4 regions of the Streptomyces sp. NBC_00483 genome follow, and region 1 is predicted to be linked to each of the others. Evidence: riboswitches for the same ligand, from Rfam matches in the RefSeq annotation. Region 1 holds a riboswitch; each other region holds the start of a gene.
The links. A riboswitch is a leader RNA that binds a small molecule or an ion and turns the genes downstream of it on or off. The one in region 1 is predicted to bind cobalamin.

Region 1 (4,886 bases):
CGGCCACCGTCACGGACCGCGTCCAGGGCGCCGCGGCCCAGCTCCGGACGCTCGTCGACGGCGGCACCTGGGACCTGACCGACACCCTCGAGGCGTCCGGCAACGATCTCTCGGGCCTGCACGAGGCGCGCCCGTACACGGCGGTCGGCCTCGGGGTGCTCGAAGTCGTCGCGGCGGTACTGCTGTTGCTGTCCCTCACGGCGCTGTGGCTGCTCGGTCCGCAGCAGCCGGGGCGCCGGCTGATCCTGCTCGGGATTCCCTTGGTGGCGGGCGGGGTGCTCGCCGCGCTGGCCGCCTGGGTGACGCGCCTGGTCACGGACGGGCAGCTCGTGGCGCCTCCCGACTCGTGGCCGCCGAGCCTCACCCGCCTCGTCGACGACGTGCAGCGCGCCGCCGTCGGTCACCTCACCAGCACGGCGCTGTGGGCCGCACTCGTCCCGGTACTCGCCGGAGCGCTGCTCGCCGGGGTCGGCCTACTCGCCCGCTCGGAGCGGGTGGGCCGGGTCCCGCGGGTGGCGCGGGAGCGGCTCGGGTCGCCGCGGCGGGCGGTCGGCCTGGGGTTCGGGGCGACGTGCCTGGCGGTCGCGGGGATGGTGCTGATGCCGCTGGCCGCCTCCCCCGCGGCGGCCCGCGAGTGCGAGGGCAGCACCGAGCTGTGCGACCGCCCCTATGACGAGGTCGCGTATCTGACCTCGCACAATGCGATGTCGACGACCGCCGACCACTTCATCGGGCCGCTGCAGGACCCGCCCATCAGCACGCAGCTGGACCACGGGGTGCGCGCGATGCAGCTGGACACCTACCGCTGGGAGACTCCCGAGGAGATCACCGAGCGTCTGGACAACTCCGACTTCACGGCCGAGCAGCAGGCGCTGGTGAGGTCCGCGGTCAACCGGATCAATCCGCCGCGCAAGGGGCTGTGGCTGTGCCACGCGGTGTGCAGGGCCGGGGCGATCTCCCTGGTGCCGACGCTGCGCGAGATCGGCGACTGGATGAAGGACCACCCGAACGAAGTGGTCACCCTGATCGTCCAGGACGCGATCTCCGCCGAGGACACCCGAAAGGCCTTCCACCAGGCCGGGTTGGACAAGCTGGTCCACCGTCCCGACGCCGATCCGGCGAAGCCCTGGCCGACGCTCGGCGAGATGATCGACAGCGGCCGCCGCCTGGTCGTCTTCGCCGAGAAGGCGGACACCCCGGCCTCCTGGTACCGCAACTTCTACCGCTACGGCATGGAGACGCCGTTCTCCTTCCGCTCCCCGGACCAGATGAGCTGCGTCCCCCACCGCGGCGGCGACGACAAACGGCTGTTCCTCCTCAACCACTTCATCACCAACAACGGCGGCAGCCGCATCGACGCGGGCGAGGTCAACGCCCGCCGCTACGTCCTCGACCGGGCGCACCGCTGCGAACGCGAGCGCGGCAGGCCGGTGAACTTCGTCGCCGTGGACTACGCGACGATCGGGGACGCGCAGGGCGCGGTGGACGCGCTCAACGAGGGCCGCTGACCGGCTCCGGCACCGCCGCCGGGACCACGATCGCCTCCGCGTGATAGTTTCGCCGAGCCAGTCGTACCTTTGTGTGTTTTTCTACGCACACGGGTCAGGGAATCCGGTGCGAACCCGGAACTGACGCGCAGCGGTGAGGGTGACGGGCGGAGCCACTGCCACTGGGTCGGCACATCGACCCGGGAAGGCGCTTCGCGCGGACGACCCCGAGTCCGAAGACCTGCTGGCGGCCTCCAGTGCCGCGTGGCACGGGGGCGGACCGTAGGCCGGCTCCGCGTATGAGCCCTGGACGCGAAGGAACTTCCGTGCTGTTCGCACGTCAACTCCGCCGATGCGCACCCCTGTTGGCGGGCGCCCTGCTGCTCACCGGGTGCGGCACGACCGCCGCCACCGAGGACGGCGCCGACAAGGGCGGCGGTGTCACGCTCGACAACTGCGGCAAGAAGGTGCGGGTCGAGCACGCCCCGCGTCGCGCCGTCGCCCTCGACCAGGGCTCCGCCGAGATCATGCTCTCGCTCGGCCTCGAGGACCGGATGGTCGGCACCGGCACCTGGACCGACCCGGTCCCCAAGGACCTGGCGAAGGCCAACGCGAAGGTGCCGCGCCTGGCCGACCGCTACCCGTCGTTCGAGAAGGTCCTCGGCACCGAACCGGACTTCGCCGCGGCCTCGTTCACGTACACCCTCGGCAAGGGCGGTGTGGCGCCGCGCGAGGAGTTCGAGAAGCTCGGCGTGCCCACGTACCTCTCCCCCAGCGACTGTGCGGGCAAGGACAACGGCGGCGACGGTGACGGGGTGCGGACCAAGGCCCTCGGGCTCGACGTCGTGTACGGCGAGATCCGCGATCTGGCGCGCGTCTTCGACGTCGAGGAGCGCGGCGACAAGCTGATCGACAAGCTCAAGTCACGAGTCCGCACCGCCACTTCGGGGGTCGACGCGCACGGCGTGGACGTCCTGTACTGGTTCGCGAACTCCGACTCGCCCTACATGGCGGGCTGTTGCGGCGCCCCCGGCGTCGTCACCAAGGAGCTCGGGGCGCGCAATGTCTTCGACGACACGCGTGCGGAGTGGCCGCAGGTCAACTGGGAGACGGTCGCGGACCGGGATCCTGACGTGCTGGTGATCGGCGATCTGACGCGCCGCTCGCAGTCGGCGGAGTCGGCCGCACAGAAGATCAAGTTCCTGGAGTCCAACCCGGTCACCAAGCACATGACCGCCGTGAAGAAGAAGCGGTACGTGCGCCTGAGTGGGCAGGCGATGAACCCGACCATCCGCACAGTCGACGGCGTGGAGAAGGTCGCCGCGGGGCTGCGCGAGTTCGGCCTCGCCCAGTGACGGCTCGCACGGTTCCGGCTCCTGCGGTGACGGCGGCGCCCCCGAAGGCTTCTTCGCGGGTCTCTCTTCGCGCCACGCTCGCCTGGGCGGCCGGTATCGCCGCGCTGTGCGCCTCCGTCGCCTTCGCCATCACCCTCGGTCCCGCGCAGATCCAGGTCGGTGACGTGTGGGCTGCGGTGGGCGACCGGATGGGTCTGGCGACCTCGGATCTCTCGCCGATCCGGGACGGCATCGTATGGAATCTGCGGCTGCCGCGGACGCTGCTCGCGGCGGTGTGCGGGGCGGGGCTCGCGGTGTGCGGCACGGTGCTTCAGGCGCTGCTGCGCAATCCGCTGGCCGATCCGTTCGTGCTCGGCGTCTCGTCGGGCGCTTCGACCGGGGCCGTGCTCGTCGTGGTGCTCGGGCTCGGCGGGGGCGCCGTCTCGGTGTCCGGTGGCGCGTTCGTCGGCGCCGTCTGTTCGTTCGCGCTGGTCCTGGTACTCAGTCACACGCTGGGCGGCAGCACGGACCGGGTGGTGCTGTGCGGGGTCGCCGCGATGCAGCTGTTCTCGGCGCTGACCTCGTTCGTCGTACTGACTTCTGCGGACGCGGAGACGACGCGCGGCGTGCTGTTCTGGCTGCTCGGCTCGCTCAGCGGAGTCGGCTGGACCGAGGTGTGGATGTGCCTGGCCGTGCTCGCCGTCACGCTCGTGGTGTGCCTGGCCTACGGGCGCACCCTCGACGCGTTCGCCTTCGGCGCGGAGGCGGCGGCCTCTCTCGGCGTGCGGGTGGCCCGCACCCGGATCGTGCTGCTGTGCGTGACGGCACTCCTTACGGCGGCCCTGGTCAGCGCGGCGGGGGCGATCGGCTTCGTCGGCCTGGTGCTGCCGCACGCGGCGCGCGCCCTGGTCGGTCCGGGGCACACCCGGCTGCTGCCGGTGACGGCGCTCGCGGGAGCGGTGTTCCTGGTGTGGGTGGACACGGTGGCGCGGACGGTCCTCGAACCTCAGGAGGTTCCGGTGGGTGTGGTGACCTCGTTGATCGGTGTGCCGGCGTTCGTGCTGGTGCTGTACCGCGGGCGGGGTGTGCGGTGACGGCGGGGCTGCGCGCGGAGCGCGTGTCGTGGTCGCCGGGTGGCGCGCTGGTGCTCGACGGGGTGTCGGTGGCGCCGGAGCCCGGGACCGTCACCGGCGTCCTCGGCCCCAACGGCTCGGGCAAGTCGACCCTGTTGCGCCTGCTGTCCGGGGTGCTCGCCCCGGCCAGCGGCGTCGTCACGCTCGACGGTGACCCGCTCGCCTCGGTGGGCCGCAGGCAGGCCGCGCGGCGCATCGCCATGGTGCAGCAACAGTCCGACGCCCAGGTCGAGTTGACCGTCGCCGACGTCGTACGCCTGGGCCGGGTCCCGCACCGCCGCGCCTGGCAGCCCGCGTCGGCGGCGGACGAGGCCGCCGTGCGCTCCGCCCTGGAGCGCAGCGGGCTCGCCGACCGGGCGCACCGCCTGTGGCACACGCTGTCCGGCGGCGAACGCCAGCGGGTGCAGATCGCGCGGGCGCTCGCGCAGGAGCCGCGCGAGCTGCTGCTCGACGAGCCGACGAACCACCTCGACATCCAGCACCAGCTCGAACTCCTCGACCTGATCGGCACGCTGGGCATCACGTCCGTCGTCGCCCTGCACGATCTGAACCTCGCCGCCACCTACTGCGCGCGGGTCGTCGTGCTGTGCGAGGGCCGGGTGGTGGCGGCCGGGGAGCCGGGCGACGTGCTGACCGAGGAACTGATCGCCGACGTGTACGGGGTGCGCGCCGAGGTCACCCGCCCCGGCGCCCGCCCGCACATCCGCTATCTGGGCACGACGTCGCCGGACTGAGTCACCCGGACCGCCTCACCCTCACTCGACCCGCGTCACTCGAAGCGCTCGGTGTCCCCGGCCCCGCGCCGTACGATCTCGGCCTCCCCGCCGGAGAAGTCGATGACCGTGGTGGGCACGGTGCCGCAGTCGCCGGAGTCCACGACGGCGTCCACCTGGTGGTCGAGCTGCTCCTTGATCTCCCAGCCCTGGGTGAGC
Region 2 (4,886 bases), 5.9 Mb from region 1:
CCCGTTCTTCTACTGGTACCAGATGCTCTGGGTGCTCATCTCGACCGCGCTCACGATGACCGCGTACAAGCTGTGGCAGCGCGATCAGCGTGCCCGTAAGTCTGCTCAGTCGGCTGGAGGCCAGGCGTGAACGGCGGCGTCAACGGTGTCGCGCTCACCGTCTTCATCATCTTCTTCGTGGCCGTCACGGTCATGGGCTTCCTCGCCGCGCGCTGGCGGAAGGCCGAGAACGAAGCATCGCTCGACGAATGGGGCCTGGGCGGCCGCTCGTTCGGCACCTGGGTCACCTGGTTCCTGCTGGGCGGCGACCTCTACACGGCGTACACCTTCGTCGCCGTCCCCGCGGCGATCTACGCGGCCGGCGCCTCCGGCTTCTTCGCGGTGCCGTACACGATCCTGGTGTACCCGCTGATCTTCACCTTCCTGCCGCGCCTGTGGTCGGTCTCGCACAAGCACGGGTACGTGACCACGTCCGACTTCGTGCGCGGCCGCTTCGGCTCGAAGGGCCTCTCGCTCGCGGTCGCGATCACCGGCATCCTCGCCACGATGCCGTACATCGCGCTCCAACTGGTGGGCATCCAGGCGGTCCTTGACGTGATGGGCGTCGGCGGCGGCGAGAACACCAACTGGTTCGTCAAGGACCTGCCACTGCTGCTCGCCTTCGGCGTGCTCGCCGCGTACACGTACTCCTCGGGCCTGCGGGCGCCCGCGCTGATCGCGTTCGTCAAGGACGGCCTGATCTACCTCGTGATCGCGGTCGCCATCATCTACATCCCGATCAAGCTCGGCGGGTTCGAGCACATCTTCTCGGCGGCGAACGACAAGTTCGACGCGGCCAACGAAGCCGCCGGCAAACCGGTCGCCGGGCTCGCACCGGGATCCGGCGGTACGTGGACGTACGCGACGCTCGCGCTCGGTTCCGCCCTGGCGCTGTTCATGTACCCGCACTCGATCACGGCGACCCTGTCCTCCAAGAGCCGCAACGTGATCCGCCGCAACACCACGATCCTGCCGCTGTACTCGCTGATGCTGGGCCTGCTCGGGCTGCTCGGGTTCATGGCGATCGCGGCCGGGATCAAGGTGCAGAACGGGCAGTTGGCGATTCCGCAGCTGTTCGAGGACATGTTCCCCGACTGGTTCACGGGCGTCGCGTTCGCCGCCATCGGCATCGGCGCGCTGGTCCCCGCGGCCATCATGTCCATCGCCGCGGCGAACCTGTTCACGCGCAACATCTACAAGGACTTCATCAAGCCGGACGCGACGCCCGAGCAGGAGACCAAGGTCTCCAAGCTGGTCTCGCTGCTCGTGAAGGTGGGCGCCCTGGCCTTCGTCCTCACCATGGACAAGACCGTCGCGATCAACTTCCAGCTGCTCGGCGGCATCTGGATCCTCCAGACGATGCCGGCCCTGGTCGGCGGCCTGTTCACGCGCTGGTTCCACCGGTGGGCGCTGCTCGCGGGCTGGGCGGTCGGCATGCTGTACGGCACGCTCGCCGCGTACGGCGTCGCGTCGCCGACGCAGGCGCACTTCGGCGGCTCGTCGGCGGAGATCCCCGGCATCGGCGAGATCGGCTACATCGGCCTCACGGCGTTCGTCCTGAACGTCGTCGTGACCGTGGTCGGAACCTTCGTCCTGAAGGCGTTCAACGCCCCGGACGGCGTCGACGAGACGTCCCGCGAGGACTACACGGCCGACGCGGGCGACAAGGGGGTCCAGACCGAACTGCCCACGGTCGGCGCGGGCGCCGGTCACTAGGCACCGCTTGCACGAATGTGTCGGGCCCCTCCACACGGAGGGGCCCGACACATTTTCCGGAAAGCGTTGCGACCACGGCATACGGTCGCGTAACCATGGCGTCGTGATCAGAACTGTGCGCCCCGATGAGTACGCCGCCCTCGGCGAGTTGAGTGCCCGCGCCTACCTGGGCAGTGGCCTCCTCGCGTTCGGCGAGGACGACTGGTACGCCGCCGAACTGCGCGACGTCGAGAAACGCGCCCGGCAGGCCGAGGTGCTCGTCGCCGAGGACCCGGACGGCCGGGTCCTCGGCAGCGTCACCTACGTCTCCTCGCACGACCACCCGTACGCGGAGCTGGCGCGCCCCTCGGAGGCCGAGTTCCGGATGCTGGCCGTCGCCGTCGAGGCGCGCGGGAAGGGCGTCGGCGAGGCGCTCGTACGGGCCGTGATCGACCGGGCCCGCACGGCCGGCAAGTCGGCGGTGGTGCTGTGCACCCAGCCGCTCGCGACCGCCTCGCACCGCCTCTACGAGCGCCTCGGCTTCACCCGGATCCCGGACCGCGACTGGGCCCCGATCCCGGAAGTGATGCTGCGGGCGTACGAGTTGAGGCTGTCGGCAGGGGCTTCGGCGGGCTGAAGGCATGGGCACCCTGGCGCAACGCCGACACAACATATGGGGCTGAAGCGAAAGCCCAACACAACATGTATGCTCGCTCTCGCTGTCACCACAGGGGAATCCGGTGCGAATCCGGAACTGTCCCGCAACGGTGTACGTAGGCGTACAAAAACGCCCGCGTGAGTCCGATGACCTGTCGACGGTACGCCCGAGCCGACCGGCCCGGGCGTCGACGACGTCCGGGCCTCGCGGAAAGGGCCGGTGGACGAGGGCCCGCCTTCGCGCGCCCGCGCTGCCACCTCCTCCCCGCAGGCCTCGAGCCGAGCGAGGGAGAGCCTCCACGTGACCATCGCGCCCGCCGAACCGGTCTCAGCCACCCCCCAGGACGGCCCGGGTGCCGCACTGCTGCGCACCCTGACCGAGCTGACCGCCGACCTCCCCGACGCCGATCCCGGCCGGATCGCGGCCGCCGCGCTGCGCGGCCGTTCGGCGCGGGCCGATGAGGCCGAGCTGCGCGATCTCGCCACCGAGGCCGCGGCCGGTCTGATCTCCGAGGACCCCGCCTACTCCCGGCTCGCCGCCCGACTGCTCACCCGCTCCATCGCCGCGGAGGCCGCCTCGCAGGGCGTCACGTCCTTCACCGGGTCGGTCGAGGTCGGCCACCGCGAGGGCCTGATCGCGGACCGCACGGCCGAGTTCGTACGGGTGCACGCGGCGCGCCTCGACGCGCTGATCGACGTCGCGGGCGACGACCGCTTCGGCTACTTCGGCCTGCGCACGCTGCACAGCCGCTACCTGCTGCGGCACCCGATCACCCGGCACGTCATCGAGACCCCGCAGCACTTCATGCTGCGCGTGGCCTGCGGACTCGCCGAGGACGACAGCGTCCGCGCGCTGGACGAAGTGGCCGCCCTGTACGGCCTGATGAGCCGCCTCGACTACCTGCCCTCCTCCCCCACGCTCTTCAACTCCGGCACCCGCCACCCCCAGATGTCGAGCTGCTACCTGCTCGACTCCCCGCTCGACGAGCTCGACTCGATCTACGACCGGTACCACCAGGTCGCCCGCCTCTCGAAGCACGCGGGTGGCATCGGTCTCTCGTACTCCCGCATCCGCAGCCGCGGTTCGCTGATCCGCGGCACGAACGGGCACTCCAACGGCATCGTCCCGTTCCTGAAGACGCTGGACGCCTCGGTCGCCGCCGTGAACCAGGGAGGCCGCCGCAAAGGCGCCGCCGCGGTCTACCTGGAGACCTGGCACTCCGACATCGAGGAGTTCCTCGAGCTGCGCGACAACACTGGTGAGGACGCGCGCCGCACCCACAACCTGAACCTCGCGCACTGGATCCCGGACGAGTTCATGCGCCGGGTGAACACGGACCAGCCGTGGTCGCTGTTCTCGCCGGCCGACGTGCCCGAGCTCGTCGACCTGTGGGGCGAGGAGTTCGACGCCGCGTACCGCAAGGCCGAGGCCGACGGGAAGGCCCAGCGGACCATCCCGGCCCGCGATCTGTACGGCCGCATGATGCGCACCCTCGCGCAGACCGGCAACGGCTGGCTGACCTTCAAGGACGCCGCCAACCGCACCGCCAACCAGACGGCGGAGCCCGGCCACACGGTCCACTCCTCGAATCTCTGCACGGAGATCCTGGAGGTGACGGACGACGGGGAGACGGCCGTCTGCAACCTGGGGTCGGTGAACCTCGGGTCCTTCGTCGTGGACGGTGGCATCGACTGGGAGCGGCTCGACGAGACGGTCCGCACGGCCGTCACCTTCCTCGACCGCGTCGTCGACATCAACTTCTACCCGACCGACCAGGCGGGCCGCTCCAACTCCCGCTGGCGCCCGGTGGGCCTGGGCGCGATGGGCCTCCAGGACGTCTTCTTCAAGCTGCGCATGCCGTTCGACTCGGCGGAGGCCCGCGCCCTGTCCACCCGCATCTCCGAGCGCATCATGCTCGCGGCGTACGAGGCGTCGGCCGACCTGGCCGAGCGCAACGGTCCCCTTCCCGCCTGGGAGAAGACCCGTACGGCGCGCGGCGTGCTGCACCCCGACCACTACGGCGTGGAGCTGACGTGGCCGGAGCGCTGGGCGGCGCTGCGGGAACGCATCGCGTCGGTCGGCATGCGCAACTCCCTCCTCCTCGCCATCGCGCCCACGGCCACCATCGCCTCGATCGCCGGCGTCTACGAGTGCATCGAGCCGCAGGTATCCAACCTCTTCAAGCGGGAGACCCTGTCGGGCGAGTTCCTCCAGATCAACTCGTACCTCATCGACGAGCTGAAGGCGCTCGGCGTCTGGGACGCCAAGACCCGCGAGGCGCTGCGCGAGTCCAGCGGCTCGGTGCAGGGCTTCACCTGGGTCCCGGAGGAGATCCGCGCCCTCTACCGCACGGCGTGGGAGATCCCGCAGCGCGGCCTCATCGACATGGCGGCGGCGCGGACCCCGTTCCTCGACCAGGCCCAGTCCCTGAACCTCTTCATGGAGACGCCGACCATCGGCAAGCTCTCCTCGATGTACGCGTACGCCTGGAAGT
Region 3 (4,886 bases), 8.4 Mb from region 1:
GAGGAACACCTGGCCGGCGCCCGCCCCGCGCAGGGCCCGCGCGGTGGCCTCGGCCTCCTCCTCGTACACGGTGTCGCTGGAGCACAGGCACGCCTCCAGCGCCCCGCTCTCCTCGAACGTGCCGTCCGTGACCGGTTCGATGCCGCCCGCCTGGAAGAGGTTGGCGGCGAAGCCGACGCGGGCGGTGTGTGCGGCGGCCGGGCCGAGCGCGGCCAGGTAGACGCGGGGGCGGGCGCCGGTCGCGGCGAGATGCGCGTCGGAACGGGCCCGCAGCGCCTCGAACGCCTCGTCGCGGCGTACGCGCGGCAGGCCGCCGGACGGCGGGGCCGGGGCCGGCTCACGCACGACGGTCTTCTCGGCGAGGCTCGGGAACTCGCTGACCCCGGTGACCGGTTCGCGGCGCGTGGCCAGCTTCTTGCTCCGCGCCTCCCAGGTCGCGGCCAGCCGCTCGCGGACCAGGCCCGAGCGCAGCGCCGCTGCCTGCCCGCCGGCCTTCTCGATCTCCTGGAAGAACTCCCAGCCCGCATGGGCGAGTTCGTCGGTCAGGCGCTCCACATACCAGGAGCCGCCCGCGGGGTCGACGACCCGCGCGAGGTGGGACTCCTCGATGAGGATGGTGGAGGTGTTGCGGGCGATACGGCGGGCGAAAGCGTCCGGCAGACCCAGCGCGTGATCGAACGGCAGCACGGTCACGGAGTCGGCCCCGCCCGCCCCGGCCGCCAGCGACGCGACGGTGGTCCGCAGCATGTTCACCCACGGGTCGCGCCGGCTCATCATCACCGGTGACGTCACCGCGTGCTGGAGCTGCGCACCCGAGGCGGTCGCCCCGCAGGCCTCCGCGACCCGCGCCCACAGGCGGCGCGCGGCACGGAACTTGGCGATGGTCAGGAACTGGTCGGCACTCGCCGCGTACCGGAACTCCAGCTGCCCCAGGGCCTGTTGGACGCTCAGTCCGGCGTCCGTCAGAGCCCGCAGGTAGGCGACGCCGGTCGCGAGGGACGCGCCGAGCTCCTGGGCGGCCGACCCACCGGCCTCGTGGTACGGCAGCGCGTCCACGGTCAGCGCCCGCAGGCCCGGGTACTCGTCGGTGCACAGCCGGGCCAGCGCGACGGCGGGCGCCGCGTCACCGGACTCGCCCGTACGCGCCTCGTGCCCCAGCGGGTCGGCGCCGAGGTTGCCCCGGGCGGCGTCGTGGGCGATGCCACATGTGTCGTAGAGCCGCAGCAGATCCCGCGCGGCGGCGTCGTACTCCGCTCCCGCGTCGAGTACGACGGGCGCCAGATCGAGGTGGACACCGTCGAGCGCGGACGCGAGCGCGGAGACGGGGAAGCGGGCCGATTCGCCCACGGCCAGCCACAGTGACGTGACGCCGTTCTCCAGATCGGCCAGGACCGCACCGGAGTCGGCGACCGTGTGCCGCTGCCGTACGTCCCAGCCGCCGGCCGCGTTGCCCTCGGCGCGCCCGCCGCGTACGAACGGCGCGAAGCCGGGCAGGCCGGGGTCGGGCGCGTTGCTGTCGGCTGTGTACAGGGGCGGGACGCGCAGCCCGTCCTCGAGCGCGGTGGACAGGGCGTACTCCGCCTCGGAGTCCGAGACTTCCTTGCCGGACTTGCGCAGAACACCCGCCACCAGGTGCTGCCATTGCTCAAGGGTCGCGTCAGGAAACTCGGCTGCCAGGGAGAGCCCGTCGTCAGGCAGGACCGTCATGCCCGGATGCTAGGTCAGTCGGCTGCTGAACAGGGCGGGGCGCGAGTGTGACCTTGTTTACCTTGTCCTGAACGCGTCGCCGTCGTATCGGCTGGGAACAACAGGTCCCTTCGGCTGGGAACAGCAGGTCCCTGTTCGCCGACCGGCACCCACGCGAGCGAGTCGTTCGCGCCCCATCTTGGCCATGCACGCGACACGCGGTACGGTCCCAGGGTTATCGACGACAGCACGACGGAAGCCGGTGAGATTCCGGCACGGTCGCGCCACTGTATGCGGGGGCCTTCGGGCCGCTCCGTGAGTCAGACCCGGGCTGTCGTCCCTTGCACCACCGATATGGGACGCGAACTCCCGAAGGAGGCCTTGCGCGATGGCGCAACACGTCGCCCAGCCGACTGCCACCACCCCCGCCATTCCGGCCAAGCTGCCGCTGAAGGTGATCGCCCCCTGGGCTGCCTTCTTCGGCATCCTGATGCTCGTCCTGCTCTACTTCGTCGGCGCCGAACAGGGCGCCACCTCCGTGTTCAGCGGTGCGGGGGTTCATGAATGGGTGCACGACGCCCGACACCTGCTCGGCTTCCCCTGCCACTGACCCAGAGGGATCCGACGCGCTCATGAACTCAACAACCGTACGCAACCTGCTCGTTCGCGGCATGCTCGCGGGCCTCGCAGCGGGTGTGCTCGCCCTGGTGATCGCCTACTGGCTCGGCGAGCCCAATGTGGACAGCGCCATCGGCTTCGAAGGGGCCCACGCGGGGCACTCCCACGGCGACGAGGTCGAACTCGTCTCCCGGAGCCTGCAGTCCACGGCCGGCCTCGCCACCGGAGTCCTCGTCTACGGGGTCTCGTTCGGCGGCATCGCCGCACTCGCCTACTGCTTCGCCCTCGGGCGCGTCGGCCGCTTCGGCCCGCGCGCCACGGCGCTGCTCCTGTCGGGCTGCGCCCTGCTCGCCGTGTACGTCGTGCCGTTCCTGAAATACCCGGCCAACCCGCCCGCCGTCGGCAACGGCGACACCATCGGCAAGCGCACCACCCTGTACTTCCTGATGATGGTGCTCAGCGTGCTCCTCGCCGTCGCCGCGACGATCCTCGGCAAGCGGCTCGCGCCGAGGATCGGCACCTGGTACGCCACCGTCGTGGCGGTCCTCGGCTTCGCCGTGGTGATCGGTCTCGCGTACGCGTTCCTGCCCGTGATCAACGAGGTGCCGGCCCACTTCCCCGCGGCACTGCTGTGGCGCTTCCGGCTGTCCGCGCTCGCCATGCAGATCGTGATGTGGGGCGGATTCGGCCTGCTCTTCGGCGAGTTGGCCGAACGCCTGCTGAACCCGAAGCCGAAGCCGACAACGGCTCCGCCCGCACAGGCGTCGGTGCCCTCGGGTAACTGACCTGCCCCCGAGGCACACGAGAGGGCCCCCGGCACCGACCGGGGGCCCTCTCGCGTTTCACGGACACCACCGATGGGTCGAAGAATCACCCGCGACCGGGCGCTCTGGAGTGAGTCGTATTCAGTGACGACTGGGCCAGGTCTTGTGGGCGCGAGCAGTGTCAGTGCCGGGACGTAGCCTCGGGGTCTCTGTTCGTTCGTGCGTCTTCTGCGTGTGATCGCAGGGGGCGATGTTCCGCAAGGGGTCTGAGCATGGGTTCTGACGTGTCGGTCGACGGGCGCGCCGACTTCGATTTTCTCTTCGGCCGCTGGCGGGTGCGCAACCGCAAGCTGGTGGACGTCGCCGACCTGGCGTGTGAGGAGTGGGTCGAGTTCGATGCGACGTCGGCGATCGAGCCGATCCTGGGTGGGTTGGGGCATGTCGATCGGATATGGACCGACAGCTTCGAGGGGTTCACGCTGCGCCAGTTCGATCCGGAAGCCAAGATCTGGCGGATCTGGTGGGCCTCCAGCACCCGGCCCGGCCATCTCGACCCGGCCATGGAGGGGGCCTTCAGCGACGGCTTGGGTCGTTTCTACTGTGACGACGTTCTGGGCGGTCATGCCGTGAAGGTCCGCTTCGACTGGACCAACTCCTCACCCGACGCGGCCCGGTGGGAGCAGGCGTTCTCCTACGACGGCGGAGCCACCTGGCGCACCAACTGGACCATGGACCTCAGCCGGATCGCGTAGCTGCGGTAGCAGTGGGCGATGGAGTCACGGGGGCCGAGGGGGATTTGGGGAAGCTGGTGGCAGACCCATTGCCCTTGGTCGCTACGGCAGTTACGGTCCAGTCGTATATGACATATGAGATTCCATTTGGGGGCTCGACCTTGCCTGCTTTCAGTCCGGCCACCTTGCCGTCGCGGACCGCGCACGTACTCGAGGCCATCAAGGCGGCGATCCTGAATGGGGAGTTCAAGCCGGGAACCGCGCTGGTGGAGAACGTGCTGGCGGGGGAGTTCGGTGTGTCGAAGACGCCCGTGCGTGAGGCGTTGAAGGCGCTGGAGGGCTCGGGGCTCGTCGTCATCCGGCCGTTCGCCGGCACCACGGTGCGGGAGCTGAGCGAGCAGGACGCGATGGCGGTCTACGACATGCGCCTGCTCCTGGAGCCGGAAGCGGTGCGGCGCAGCGTCGTCGCGGGCAGTGACTTCTCCGGCGCGGCACAGGCGTTGGAGCGCGCGGCGCTTGCCGAGGACGCCTCGACCCGCTCCACCGCCAACAGGGACTTCCACCGCGGTCTCTACGCCGGGTGCGGCAACCCGCTGCTGCTCCGCACGCTCGACGGGCTCCGCGATCAGACGGCGCTCGTCTCCGCGTCCTCCTGGGCCCGGTCACCGTCGTGGCAGGAGGAGTCCCGCGAGCACGCGGCTGTACTCGAGTGCGTGCGGTCAGGGAAGGGCGACGAGGCTGCCACGCTCGTCCGGCGTCACATCGAGGGATTCGTGGCCCGGCACCTTCAGGAGGAGACGCTCACTCACTGAACAGCCGGACAACTGAAGACGAGGTGCGGCCCGTTCACCGCCAAGATCCCGGGCCGCACCTCAGAGATCCACGCTCCACAAGGAGCGTCGCCGTTACCCACTAGGAGCAACGATGCCCCAGTCTAACGTGCGCACGTCCGCCCCAGCAGGGCCAGGTCCCGTTCGCGAGCGCAGCCGTATGCGCTGGACGATCGTCGGATTCTCGGCCCTCGGGCTGACCATCGCCTATCTCGACCGCGCCGCCATCAGCGTCGCGATGCCGTTCATGTCCAAAG
Region 4 (4,886 bases), 1.2 Mb from region 1:
AGGGAACGTGCGGGAAGCCGCGCAGCCTCGCGCACGTCGAGACCGTCGGCGGCGCCCCCGCTGCCGCGACCCGCGGCCGCCCGCGCTTCGCCGACCTCACCCCGCTCCACCCCAGCGAACGCTTCCGCCTCGAGCACCCGGCCGCGGGGCTCGCCGGACGGGTCGTCGACCTGTTCACGCCCATCGGCAAGGGGCAGCGCGGGCTGCTCGTCGCCCCGCCCAAGACCGGCAAGACGGTTCTGCTGCAGCAGCTCGCCGCCGCGTTCGCCGCCAACCACCCCGAGGTCCACCTCATGGTGGTGCTCGTCGACGAGCGCCCCGAGGAGGTCACCGACATGCGGCGCTCCGTGCGCGGCGAGGTGTACGCCTCGACGTTCGACCGCCCGGCGAAGGAGCACATCGCGCTCGCCGAACTCGCGGTGGAGCGCGCCAAGCGCCTCACCGAGCAGGGCCGCGACGTGGTGATCCTCCTCGACTCCCTCACCCGGCTGTGCCGGGCGCACAACAACGCGGCCGCCACCAGCGGCCGCACCCTGTCGGGCGGTGTCGACGCGGCCGCCCTGCACGGCCCGAAGCGCTTCTTCGGCGCGGCCCGCAACACCGAGGAGGCCGGATCGCTGACCATCCTCGCCACCGCCCTCGTCGACACCGGTTCCCGCGCCGACGACTACTACTTCGAGGAGCTCAAGAGCACCGGCAACATGGAGCTGCGCCTGGACCGCGTCCTCGCGCAGCGCCGCGTCCACCCGGCCGTCGAGCTCACCCCCTCCGGCACCCGCCGCGAGGAACTCCTGCTCCCCGCGCCCGAGTTGGCCGTCGTCCGCGGACTGCGGCGCGCCCTGCAGAGCCGGGACCCGGCCGCTTCCTACGAGGCCCTGCTCGACAAGCTGCGCCAGACCCCGGACAACGCCACGTTCCTGCGCCAGGCGCAGTCCACGGTGCCCGCCGCCTGACCCCGGCCCGGATGCGTAATACTCGGCACATGAACGCGAGCATGACGCGCCGTGGAAGGGGTCCCTCGATCACCGTCCGGCGGGCCACCGCCAAGGACTCCCGGCGTCTCACCCGCCTCGTGCGCGGCTCCAGCGCCTACCGGGACCCCTACGCCTCCATGGTCGCGGGCTATCGGGTGGGTCCCGACTACGTAGAGGCGCATCACGTCTACGTAGCAGTGGATCCGGCCGACGAGCGGGTGCTCGGCTTCTACTCGCTGCTCACCGCGCCGCCCGAGCTGGACCTGATGTTCGTCGCGGACGAGGCGCAGGGCCGGGGCATCGGGCGGCTGCTGGTCGACCATATGCGGGAGCAGGCGCTGGCCGCGGGCCTCGACCACGTCCGCGTCGTCGCGCACCCGCCCGCCGAGGGCTTCTACCGCTCCATGGGCGCGCACCGCACCGGCACCGTGCTCGCACGCCCGCCGGCCGTCGCCTGGGACCGACCCGAACTCGAATTCCCCATTCCCCCGGCCGCCTGAGGGGTTCCGCCCTTGCCCGGTACGGCGCACACTCGTGGGCGTCGGAATGCGGCAAGGAGGCCACATTGGGCAGCAGTCAGGCACGCGCCGAGGCGTTCGACGTGATCGTGGAGATCCCGCAGGGCTCACGGAACAAATACGAGATGGACCACGACATCGGGCGGATCCGGCTCGACCGGATGCTGTTCACGTCGACGCAGTACCCCGCGGACTACGGCTACATCGAGGGCACTCTCGGCGGCGACGGCGATCCGCTGGACGCGCTCGTCCTGACCGGCGACGCGACGTTCCCCGGTTGCGTCGTCGAGTGCCGGGCGATCGGCATGTTCGTCATGAGCGACGAGAAGGGTCCGGACGAGAAGGTGCTGTGCGTTCCCGCGCACGATCCACGGCACGACGCGGTCCGGGACATCGAGGACATCCCCGAGTTCGACCGCCTGGAGATCACCCATTTCTTCGAGGTCTACAAGGATCTGGAGCCGGGCAAATCGGTCGACGGCTCCCACTGGGAGGGCCGGGAGAAGGCGTACAAGGAGATCGGGCGGGCCCGCGAACGCGCTTCCGGTCAGCCAAAAGGGAGGTAGTAGGGTGGTCGGGCCGTGGTGCTCGGGAAGACCGGTGACGGCCCTTCAGGGGCCCATTCCGGAGCGGCCCTCGCCACTGTGATCGGGTTCCGGACAGTGACGTCCGGAGCGCGCCGTTCCACCCTGTGCGCCACTGGCGGCCGTCGGCCACCGGGAAGGCCGGAGCGTCGGGCACGCCCGTAAGCCAGGAGACCGGCCGCGGCATCTCACGAAGTGATCCACGAGGTGCTGGAGCGTGATCGACGCATGACCCTGCCCGGGGACTCCCCGACCCCTGCCCTGAATTCCCCCTCCCCCGCCTTCCGTTGGCGCCGCGAGGACACGCTGCGCACCGCGGGCCTGATCGCGGTGATCGCCGCGCTGCACGTCGTCGCGTTCGGCGTGCTGTTCCTGCTCGTCGTGCCCGAGCACTACGAGGTCGGCAACAAGGCCTTCGGTATCGGCCTCGGCATCACGGCGTACACGCTCGGCATGCGGCACGCCTTCGACGCCGACCACATCGCGGCCATCGACAACACCACCCGCAAGCTGATGGCGGACGGCAAACGGCCCGTCTCGGTCGGCTTCTGGTTCGCTCTCGGCCACTCCAGCGTGGTGGTCGCCATGGCGGCGCTCGTCGCGGGTGGCGCCGCGCTCGCGGGCACCCTGCTGAACGACGAATCGCGGACCCACCAGGTGCTCGGCGTCGTCGGCACCACCGTCTCCGGTTCGTTCCTGTATCTCATCGCGGCGCTCAACCTCGTTGCCCTGATGGGCATTCTGAAGGTCTTCAAGGCGATGCGCGCGGGCTCCTACGACGAGCGGAAGCTCGAGGAGCACCTGGATTCCCGCGGGTTCATGAACCGGATCCTCGGCCGTTTCACCAAGTCCATCACCCGCCCCGGCCAGATGTTCCCGCTGGGCTTCCTCTTCGGCCTCGGCTTCGACACCGCGACCGAGGTGACGCTGATGGTGATGGCGGGCAGCGGCGCCGCCGCGGGCCTGCCGTGGTATGCGATCCTGTGCCTGCCGCTGCTGTTCGCCGCGGGCATGAGCCTGTTCGACACACTCGACGGCACGTTCATGAACTTCGCCTACCAGTGGGCGTTCTCCAACCCGGTGCGCAAGGTGTTCTACAACCTCACCATCACCGGTCTGTCGATCGCGGTCGCGTTCTTCATCGGGACGATCGAACTCGTCGGCGTCCTGCACGACAAGCTCGACCTGAGCGACGCGGTGACCGACTGGATCGCCGGTCTCGATCTCGACAACGTCGGGTACGTGATCGTGGGCCTGTTCGTGGTCGTGTGGGCGGCGGCGATCGCCTACTGGCGCCTGGCGCGGGTCGAGCAGCGGTGGTCGGCGCGGGTGGCCGACGGCGCGTAATTCGGTTGCCGGGGCGCGCGGCCCCTGCTGCACTGAATGCAGCGGGCAATCCCGCGCGCCCCGACCGTGAGGACCGATCCATGCGCTCTGCAGACATGTTCCTTCAGAAGGCCCCTGCCCTCTCCCCCAAGGACATGACTGCCAGTGCACACACTGAATCTGGGCATTCTCGCGCACGTCGACGCCGGTAAGACCAGCCTGACCGAGCGGCTCCTGCACACGGCCGGGGTGATCGACGAACTCGGCCGGGTCGACGACGGGAGCACCCGCACCGACTCCCTCGACCTGGAGCGCAGGCGCGGCATCACCATCAAGTCCGCCGTGGCGTCGTTCCCGCTCGGCGACACCAACATCAATCTGGTGGACACACCGGGCCACCCGGACTTCATCGCCGAGGTCGAGCGGGTGCTCGGGGTCCTCGACGGGGCGGTGCTCGTCGTCTCGGCCGTCGAGGGCGTGCAGGCGCAGACCCGCGTCCTGATGCGGACGCTGCGCCGACTGCGCATCCCCACGGTGGTGTTCGTGAACAAGGTCGACCGCGGCGGCGCCCGCGAGGCCGCGCTCCTCGACGACCTGCGGCACAAACTCACCCCTGCCGTGGTCCCGATGAACACGGTGCCGCACGGCCTCGGCGGCCGGGACGCGCTCTGCGTCCCCTACGTCGCCCAGGACGCGGAGCATCGCGCCCGCCTGGTCGACGTGCTCTCCGCCCGCGACGACGCGCTGCTGGAGGCGTACGTCAAGGACGAGGGGTCGGTCACGTACGGCCGACTGCGCGACGCGCTCGCCGAGCAGACGGCGCGCACCGAGGCGCATCCCGTGTACTTCGGCTCGGCGATGACCGGGGTGGGGATCGACACCCTCGTGGACGGCATCACGCGCCTGCTCCCTCCTGCCGAGGAACTGCCCCAACTACCGCTCTCCGCCCGCGTGTTCAAGGTGGAGCGCGGTCCGGCCGGCGAGAAGATCGCGTATGCCCGCGTGTTCACCGGGACGCTGCGGGTGCGCGAACGGCTCGCGTTGCCCGGCGGCGGGGAGGACCGGGTGACGTCGGTGCGCGTCTTCGCGGACGGGGCGGACACACCACGCACGGAGGCGGGCCCAGGAAAGGTGGCACGCCTGTGGGGACTCGGCGGGGTACGTGTCGGCGACGACCTCGGCGAGCCCCAAGTCCCCGTCAAGGAGCACCACTTCGCGCCGCCCACTCTGGAGACGGTGGTCGACCCGGACCGGCCGGGGCTGCGCGGCGCCCTGCTCGCCGCGCTCACCCAGCTCGCCGAGCAGGACCCGCTGATCGGCCTGCGCCAGGACGACATCCGCCAGGAGATCTTCCTGTCGCTCTACGGCGAGGTGCAGAAGGAGGTCGTGCAGTCCACGCTCGCCGAGGAGTTCGGGCTCGACGTGACGTTCCGGGAGTCGACGCCCCTGTGCGTCGAGCGGCCGACGGGCTCCGGCGCGGCGGT

Region 2: it holds a riboswitch for cobalamin, as region 1 does, so the genes downstream of both, OHA73_RS28280 (ribonucleoside-diphosphate reductase subunit alpha) here and OHA73_RS02010 (ABC transporter substrate-binding protein) in region 1, are expected to answer to the same signal.
Region 3: it holds a riboswitch for cobalamin, as region 1 does, so the genes downstream of both, OHA73_RS39305 (CbtB domain-containing protein) here and OHA73_RS02010 (ABC transporter substrate-binding protein) in region 1, are expected to answer to the same signal.
Region 4: it holds a riboswitch for cobalamin, as region 1 does, so the genes downstream of both, OHA73_RS06895 (HoxN/HupN/NixA family nickel/cobalt transporter) here and OHA73_RS02010 (ABC transporter substrate-binding protein) in region 1, are expected to answer to the same signal.

Annotation. Positions count from the first base shown of each region.
Region 1 covers NZ_CP107880.1:417,334-422,219, forward strand. Annotated here, with positions in the region: gene OHA73_RS02005 (hypothetical protein) at 1-1,508, shown strand, start outside; cobalamin riboswitch at 1,561-1,750, shown strand; gene OHA73_RS02010 (ABC transporter substrate-binding protein) at 1,787-2,842, shown strand; gene OHA73_RS02015 (FecCD family ABC transporter permease) at 2,869-3,915, shown strand; gene OHA73_RS02020 (ABC transporter ATP-binding protein) at 3,912-4,688, shown strand; gene OHA73_RS02025 (L-threonylcarbamoyladenylate synthase) at 4,724-4,886, opposite strand, start outside.
Region 2 covers NZ_CP107880.1:6,272,358-6,277,243, reverse strand. Annotated here, with positions in the region: gene OHA73_RS28295 (DUF3311 domain-containing protein) at 1-130, shown strand, start outside; gene mctP (monocarboxylate uptake permease MctP) at 127-1,755, shown strand; gene OHA73_RS28285 (GNAT family N-acetyltransferase) at 1,859-2,371, shown strand; cobalamin riboswitch at 2,435-2,565, shown strand; gene OHA73_RS28280 (ribonucleoside-diphosphate reductase subunit alpha) at 2,693-4,886, shown strand, end outside.
Region 3 covers NZ_CP107880.1:8,787,110-8,791,995, forward strand. Annotated here, with positions in the region: gene OHA73_RS39300 (methylmalonyl-CoA mutase family protein) at 1-1,707, opposite strand, end outside; cobalamin riboswitch at 1,915-2,036, shown strand; gene OHA73_RS39305 (CbtB domain-containing protein) at 2,075-2,296, shown strand; gene OHA73_RS39310 (CbtA family protein) at 2,319-3,089, shown strand; gene OHA73_RS39315 (hypothetical protein) at 3,341-3,820, shown strand; gene OHA73_RS39320 (GntR family transcriptional regulator) at 3,928-4,611, shown strand; gene OHA73_RS39325 (MFS transporter) at 4,790-4,886, shown strand, end outside.
Region 4 covers NZ_CP107880.1:1,599,327-1,604,212, forward strand. Annotated here, with positions in the region: gene rho (transcription termination factor Rho) at 1-953, shown strand, start outside; gene OHA73_RS06885 (GNAT family N-acetyltransferase) at 983-1,474, shown strand; gene OHA73_RS06890 (inorganic diphosphatase) at 1,540-2,058, shown strand; cobalamin riboswitch at 2,058-2,273, shown strand; gene OHA73_RS06895 (HoxN/HupN/NixA family nickel/cobalt transporter) at 2,305-3,423, shown strand; gene OHA73_RS06900 (translation factor GTPase family protein) at 3,568-4,886, shown strand, end outside.